One region of the Aggregatibacter sp. HK296 genome, then DNA from elsewhere that is predicted to be linked to it. Evidence: riboswitches for the same ligand, from Rfam matches in the RefSeq annotation. Region 1 holds a riboswitch; the other holds the start of a gene.

Region 1 (4,191 bases):
TTGACAAAGTCATGTTCTACATATTGTTGCCAATAAGGCTGGGCGTTTTTAATCAGTTGGTTGAGCATTTTTCCTCCTAATGCACATAGCTTACCCACGGCAGGGCTTTGCGCAGTAATTTATCCACGATGAAATACAGGCAAAGCGCCATGAGTAAAAGTAAAAATAGCGCCGCAAACATTAAGTCGATTTGTATTCGGGCATTGGCTTGTAACATTAAATAGCCCAATCCTTCCGAAGAACCGACCCATTCCCCCACAATGGCGCCAATGGGCGCAATGGAGACGGCAATGCGTAATCCTGATGCTAATGCGGGCAATGCCGCCGGTAAACGCACTTTAAATAGCATTGCCGCAGGTGAAATACGCAAGGTTTGGGCAAGTTGAAGCCAGGGTTTCGGTGTGTTGCGTAGGCCGTCATAGCAGGCTGCCGTGACGGGAAAATAGATAATCAAAATCGCCATGGTGATTTTGGATGCCATGCCATAACCAAGCCACAACACCAGTAATGGCGCGATAGCAAACACCGGAATAGCTTGTGAAATCACTAATAATGGCATTAAGAAAGCCGAGATTTTGCGGGAAAGAGTAAGTAGTAGCGCAGAGGATAGCCCGAATAGAAAACCGAAAAATAAGCCTAACAAAATTTCCAGCAACGTAATTTGGGCATGCATGAAGAGCAAGTCCGCTTGCGTCATTAATCGTTGCCATACAGCAAGCGGGGTAGGCAATAAGTAGGGCGGCACATCAAACAGACTGATAATGCCTTGCCAGAACGCAATGAACAGGGCGCTTAATAAGATAAGACGGGCTATTTTTTTCATGTTGGCTCCGCCATTAATTGTTCGATAAGCTTATTTTGTAGCGACCACAGCGCCTCTTGGTGAAGCTGATGGGGCTTTATGGGATCTAATTGAGCAACCTGTTTTATTTGCACCGGTTGTCCTTGCAATACATAAATTTTTTCGCCTAAACGAATGGCTTCTTGCGGATCATGGGTTACCAAAATCACCGTTTTCCCTTGCAACAGTTCGCAGGCAAGATTTTGTAACTGTAAACGGGTGACCGCATCCAGGGCGGAAAAGGGTTCGTCCATTAAAATTAAATCGGCATCTTGCATTAAGGTGCGGGCCAGTGCCACCCGTTGACGTTGTCCGCCGGAAAGTTGATAACAAGGTTTATGCCAATGAGCCGCCATGCCGACGGCATGTAATAGTTCTTTGGCTTTCTCTTGGGTTTTGGCATTTTTCTGACCGCTAAGGTGCTGCGCCAACTGCACGTTATTCAACACAGAAAGCCATGGGAATAAACTGTCTTGCTGTGCTAACCAAGCCGCTTTGGTATGAGGGGCAAATTGGATATGCCCTTGTGTAATCGCTGCATTTTCCAATCCTGCAATGGCGCGAAGTAAGGTGGATTTCCCTACACCGGAACGCCCAAGTAGCACAACCCATTCCCCTTGTTCTACACGAAAATGAAGATCGACAAACAGCGGCTTGTGATCGAATTGCAAGCATAGATGTTGGATATCGAGACAATGCATCGCAGGCTAACTTAGCGAGGGAGGCAGAAAAGTGCGGTGGATTTTAAGAATGTTTTTAAAAAGAATGGCAATATAGACATGATTTAGTTTCCTACGTCAGTGTTAACTGTTTCAGGTTCACGGGTATTATCTCAGCCAATGGCACCCCGACTAATAATGGCGCAGAGTCTATCGAAAAAGAGCAGGAAAAACAAATTGCGCTGTTAAATTTTGTGATCCCCGTCATAGAGAAATTCTGTTCTTTCATGATGTTCCAAATCAGTTTTTCTGTATAAAACCTTGCCTTGTGCTAGAATGGCAACCTAATTTTGATAATGATTTTATTTAGGAAAAACTATGTCCCAACAAAAATCCGGACTCTCTTTTCTCTGGCTAAGTGCGGTCGCTTTTTTGCTTGATTTGCTGACGAAATATATCGTGGTACAAAAATTTGATTTGTATGAAAGCGTGAATGTTCTGCCGGTGTTTAATCTCACTTATGTACGAAATTATGGCGCGGCATTCAGCTTTTTGGCGGATCACGATGGTTGGCAAAAATATTTCTTTATTCTGTTGGCGATTAGTATTTCTCTGATGCTGGCGTATTTCATGAAGAAAAATCGTGCCGACCAAAAATTACAAAATTCAGCTTATGCCCTGATTATTGGTGGTGCACTTGCTAATATGGTGGATCGTGCCTACAACGGTTTTGTGGTGGATTTCTTTGATTTTTATTGGGACATTTATCATTACCCGGTGTTTAATGTGGCAGATATTGCCATTTGTATCGGCGCCGGTTTACTGGCATTAGATGCCTTTAAAGGTGATAAGAATAAACAAAAGAGCGGTCAAAAATGAAGATAATTTTAGCCAACCCACGCGGTTTTTGTGCCGGCGTCGATCGTGCCATCAGTATTGTTGAATTGGCGTTGGAAATTCATGGTGCGCCCATTTATGTACGTCACGAAGTGGTGCATAACCGTTTTGTGGTGAACGGCTTGCGTGAGCGTGGGGCTATTTTTGTAGAAGAACTGAGCGAAGTGCCGGATGGTGCCATTGTAATTTTCTCCGCTCATGGCGTATCCCAAGCAGTACGCCAAGAAGCCAAAGATCGTCGCTTGAAAGTCTTTGATGCAACTTGTCCGTTGGTGACCAAAGTACATATGCAAGTGGCGCGTGCCAGTAAAAAAGGCACGAAAGCGATTCTCATCGGGCACAAAGGCCATCCGGAAGTGGAAGGCACCATGGGGCAATACGGCAACCAAGAGGGCGGCATTTATCTCATTGAAAGTATTGAGGATATTGCTAACCTCCCGGTGAGCCACAACGATGATTTAACCTTTATGACGCAAACCACGCTGTCTTTAGATGACACGGCGGAAACCATCAGCGCGTTAAAAGAAAAATATCCTGCGATTCAAGGCCCGCATAAAAACGACATTTGTTATGCCACAACCAATCGTCAACAGGCGGTGCGTGAACTGGCAAAACAATCGGATTTAGTGGTCGTGGTAGGCTCCAAAAACTCCTCTAACTCTAACCGTTTGGCGGAGTTGGCTTCTCGAATGGGGGTGGCGTCCAAGTTAATTGATGATCCCAATGATATTCAGCCGGATTGGTTTAATGGCGTGCAAACCATTGGTGTCACCGCGGGTGCTTCCGCGCCGGAAGAATTAGTGCAATCGGTGATTGCGCGTATGAAAGAATTTGGCGTCACGGATGTAGAAGAATTGCAGGGGCTAGAAGAAAATATGTTCTTTGAAGTGCCAAAAGAATTGCGCGTAAAAGAGGTGAGTTAATTCTCTCCAACACTTGCTAAAGATGAAAAGAAAGTACGGTCAATATTTGAAACGTTTTGAATATTGACCGCACTTTTTCTTTGTTAAAAAGCGTAAAGAGACAAGCTGAAATAAAAAGCGGATAAATGTTATTGTCATTTATCCGCTTTAAATTAAGAGTAACTTACGTTAATTCACACTTGGATTACCAAGAATATTTAATGCCGACAGAGCCTTTATAGCCTTGACGTTTTGCGCCACTTAAAGAGTGTTCGTAGCGAACATCTGCATAAATATGTGAGTTAGCACTAGTTGCAAGTTGAGTACCTACACCAAATTCCCCCCAAGTTTTCGCAAATTTTTCATTGATATTATCTGCACCAATGTTGCTACCGGCAGTATTTCTGAAGTCATGCCATAAGTTTGCAGTGAAATAAAGGGTTCTGACTTTTTCACGAGCGGTTAGATCGTTGTAAGCAAGACGTGCACCTACGCGACCACGTAAACCGTGTTGTTTGTCTTGGTGTACAGAACGTAGATCATCGTTGAAGCGGCTTAATCCTAGGTATTGATAGATTAACTGTGCTTGCGGTTCAATGATCCAGCTGTCACCGTTATTCATTTTTTCTTTACCTAAAGCAAATGGATGACCAACTTCGCTTGATAATGCAACGCCGAAACCGTGGTTTTTAGCTTGTGAATCAAGAGCGTAATATTTATTTTTCACCCAAGAAAGTTGACCCACTAAGTCTAAGTAGCTGCCATTTTCAGCATAACGCGTATGTGTTACGCCGGCATGGAAGTTTTCGGTTTTCGCTTTGCCGGTGTATTTGTCATTAAGGACAACACCATTTTCAGCACGATATTCGTCATAGAATTTTGAATTTGCGTG
Region 2 (4,191 bases), 170 kb from region 1:
TTTTTATCTTTCAACAAAAAGTGCGGTGTTTTTTTAGCGCGTTTTAATAACCGCGATGGTTATTAATTAAGCTTGACCTTTAACCGCTTTCAAGCCTGGGAACGGCGCTGGTGTACCTGCGCGTTCTAATGCTTCTTCGATACGGATTAATTGGTTGTATTTCGCAATACGGTCAGAACGGCTCATAGAACCGGTTTTGATTTGACCTGCTGCGGTACCCACTGCTAAGTCAGCAATAGTTGCGTCTTCAGTTTCACCGGAACGGTGAGAGATCACAGCAGTGTAACCAGCATCTTTCGCCATTTTAATCGCAGCCAAGGTTTCACTTAAAGAACCGATTTGGTTGAACTTGATTAAGATGGAGTTTGCGATACCTTTTTCGATACCTTCTTTTAAGATTTTGGTGTTAGTTACGAATAAGTCGTCACCCACTAATTGAACGCGGTCGCCTAACACTTTAGTTTGGTATGCGAAGCCTTCCCAGTCAGATTCGTCTTGACCGTCTTCGATAGACACGATTGGGTATTGTTTGGTTAATTCTTCAAGATAGTGTGTGAACTCTTGAGAAGTGAATGAACGGCCTTCGCCTTTCATTTCATATTTGCCAGTTTCTTTGTTGTAGAATTCAGAAGATGCGCAGTCCATGGCTAAAGTCACGTCTTTACCTAATACATAACCTGCTTTTTCTACTGCTTCTTTGATACAGGCTAACGCGTCTGCATTAGAGGCTAAGTTTGGTGCGAAACCACCTTCATCACCGACAGCTGTGCTCATGCCTTTAGATTTTAATACTTTTGCAAGATTGTGGAACACTTCTGCACCGATACGAAGTGCTTCACGTAAGGTTTTCGCACCAACCGGTTGGATCATGAATTCTTGGATATCAACGTTGTTGTCTGCGTGCTCACCACCGTTGATGATGTTCATCATTGGTAATGGCATAGCGTAAACGCCTGGCGTGCCGTTAAGTTCTGCGATGTAAGCGTAAAGTGGTAAACCTTTAGACGCTGCGGCTGCTTTTGCGTTTGCTAAGGATACCGCTAAGATGGCGTTTGCACCGAAGTTAGATTTGTTGTCAGTGCCATCTAAATCGATCATGATTTGGTCGATTTCAGCTTGGTTAGACGCATCTTTACCAAGAATTGCTTCAGCAATCGGGCCGTTTACTGCGGCAACCGCTTTTAATACGCCTTTACCTAAGAAGCGGGATTTGTCGCCGTCACGTAATTCTAACGCTTCGCGAGAACCGGTAGATGCACCTGATGGCGCCGCTGCAAGACCGACGAATCCGCCTTCTAAATGCACTTCGGCTTCCACTGTTGGGTTACCACGAGAGTCGATAATTTCGCGACCAATGACTTTAACGATTTTTGCCATTTTATTTTCCTCATTAAGTTAATTAAAACGGGTTAGTTTGCTCTAAAAATGTCGGTATCATAAAGCTATTTTGTTCCTTTGTCTTGCAAAAACTACAGACAATTTGATTTTGCTCTATGTTTTCTGGCGTCTGAAGTGCGGTTCAATTTTAAGATGAATTTTTCAAGCTATTTCACCACGAATTTGAACGAAAATGTCTCGTCATTCGGCAAAATATTGCAGTAAATTTTTCACCGCACGTTGCCAGTCTTGCGTTTTGGTTACAGCGGAAATCACGGCTATGCTGCCTACCCCGGTGTCCAAAATATCAGGAAAATGCGAAGCACTGATGCCGCCGATTGCGACAGTCGGCATTTTACCTAAGTTTTTCACCTGTGCGGCCAAATTAGCAACGCCTTGAGGGGCGGAAGGCATCTCTTTGGTTTGTGTCGGGAAAATATGTCCGAGGGCAACATAAGAGGGGCGCAACGGTAACACCAGATCGACTTCTTCTTGATTGTGGGTTGAGACACCGAGACGTAGCCCCGCTTGTTGGATGGCGTTTAAATCCGCTGTGAGCAAATCCTCCTGCCCAAGATGGACGCCATAAGCCTGATACTTAATTGCCAACGGCCAAAAATCATCTACAAATAACCGAACTTGATACTGTTTGGCTAAGGTAATACAGCGCGCAATTTCCTCTTCCGCCTGTTCTGCAGTGCGATCTTTAATACGAATTTGTAACGTTTTCACGCCGGCGTGAATGAGCCTTTCAACCCATTCATAACTGTCCACGATGACATACAAGCCCAACTTAAATTCGGTGGGTGCAAAAGGGGCTTTGGGCGGGATGATTTCTGATAAATGAGACACGGCTTCCGACATGGTAATCTCCGATAAGATGAATAAAAAGTAGCTTGCGCGGAAGGTGTGATGAAATGTAAATGGCTAATAACTTGTTCCCTACGCGGGGATTAACCCACAGGTTCCACGGATCTCGCATTCATTGCGATCTCAGCCTTCCGGCACTCCGACAAGAGGGTTCTCAATATAGTGAAAGACAAGAGGCAGAACAAGAGCAAAGGCCATTTTTTGTGAAGTGGATCACGGCGAGAAAATAAAAAAGTGCGGTCAAAAATCCAAGTGTTTTTCTGATCGCACTTTCATTTCAATTTTTCAGAAAGCCGTTAGTCAGATTTTTTCTGATTGGTTTTTGCCGCTTTCACAAAGCCTTCGAATAACGGGTGACCGTCACGTGGCGTAGAGGTGAATTCCGGGTGGAATTGGCAAGCGACAAACCAAGGGTGGTTTGGCACTTCAATGATTTCCACCAGTTTTTTATCGGCGGATAAACCGGTCACTTTTAAGCCTGCTTTTTCGATTTGTGGAAGCAATACGTTATTGACTTCGTAACGGTGACGATGGCGTTCTTCAATGGTTTCTGCGCCATATAATTGACGTGCTAAGCTGCCTTCAATTAAATGACATTTTTGTGCGCCAAGACGCATGGTGCCACCTAAATCGGATTCATCGCTACGGACTTCTGTATTACCGTCAGCATCTTGCCATTCGGTGATTAAACCTACCACCGGTTGCTGACAAGTGCGGTCGAATTCGGAGGAGTTTGCCTGGCTCATGCCGGCAACATTACGGGCGAATTCGATGAGCGCCACTTGCATCCCTAAGCAAATACCTAAATACGGAATGTTGTTTTCGCGGGCATATTTAGCGGTGAGGATTTTGCCTTCCACACCACGATAGCCGAAGCCGCCTGGTACTAAAATACCGTCTAAGCCTTTTAAGATGTCAACGCCTTTGGTTTCTACATCTTGTGAGTCGATGTATTTAATATTTACGTTCAAGCGATTTTTCAAACCGGCGTGTTTTAAGGCTTCGTTTACGGATTTATAGGCATCCGGCAATTCGGTATATTTACCCACCATACCGATAGTGACTTCGCCCGTCGGGTTGGCTTGTTGATACAATACTTGTTCCCATTCGGATAAATCGGCTTCCGGGCAAGTTAAGTGGAAGCGATTGCAAATGAAATCGTCCAATCCTTGAGATTTCAAGAGTGCCGGAATTTGGTAAATGGAAGACACATCTTTTAACGAAATCACCGCGCGTTCCGGCACGTTACAGAATAATGCGATTTTGGCGCGTTCATTTGGCGGAATCATACGGTCGGAACGGCAAATCAGCACGTCCGGTTGAATGCCGATGGACAACAATTCTTTCACAGAATGTTGTGTCGGTTTGGTTTTGACTTCGCCTGCAGTCGGAATGTACGGCACAAGTGTTAAGTGCATGAAAATCGTGCGTTCACGTCCTACTTGTACGGCAAGCTGACGCAATGCTTCTAAGAACGGGAGGGATTCAATATCGCCTACGGTACCACCCACTTCCACGATGGCCACATCATGCCCCGCTGCACCATCAATTACGCGCGCTTTAATTTCGTTGGTAATGTGTGGAATCACTTGAATGGTGGCGCCTAAATAATCTCCGCGACGCTCTTTGCGTAACACTTCGGAATAGATTTTACCGGTCGTGAAGTTGTTACGTTTGGTCATTTTGGTACGGATAAAACGTTCGTAGTGACCTAAATCTAAATCGGTTTCCGCGCCGTCTTGGGTCACGAAAACTTCACCGTGCTGGGTCGGGCTCATGGTGCCCGGATCGACGTTGATATAAGGGTCGAGTTTCATGATCGTGACATTCAAACCACGCGCTTCTAAGATTGCCGCAAGTGATGCCGCTGCAATGCCTTTACCAAGCGAAGAAACCACGCCGCCTGTGACGAAAATATAATTGGTAGCCATAAGAAACCTATTT

Evidence for each region. A riboswitch is a leader RNA that binds a small molecule or an ion and turns the genes downstream of it on or off. The one in region 1 is predicted to bind thiamine pyrophosphate.
Region 2: it holds a riboswitch for thiamine pyrophosphate, as region 1 does, so the genes downstream of both, thiE (thiamine phosphate synthase) here and AC30SH_RS01760 (ABC transporter ATP-binding protein) in region 1, are expected to answer to the same signal.

Annotation. Positions count from the first base shown of each region.
Region 1 is NZ_OZ413142.1:344,960-349,150, forward strand. It holds gene tenA (thiaminase II) at 1-68, opposite strand, end outside; gene AC30SH_RS01755 (ABC transporter permease) at 77-823, opposite strand; gene AC30SH_RS01760 (ABC transporter ATP-binding protein) at 820-1,542, opposite strand; TPP riboswitch at 1,614-1,701, opposite strand; gene lspA (signal peptidase II) at 1,879-2,379, shown strand; gene ispH (4-hydroxy-3-methylbut-2-enyl diphosphate reductase) at 2,376-3,320, shown strand; gene AC30SH_RS01775 (autotransporter family protein) at 3,505-4,191, opposite strand, start outside.
Region 2 is NZ_OZ413142.1:173,265-177,455, forward strand. It holds gene eno (phosphopyruvate hydratase) at 67-1,377, opposite strand; gene thiE (thiamine phosphate synthase) at 1,579-2,241, opposite strand; TPP riboswitch at 2,300-2,399, opposite strand; gene pyrG (glutamine hydrolyzing CTP synthase) at 2,544-4,178, opposite strand.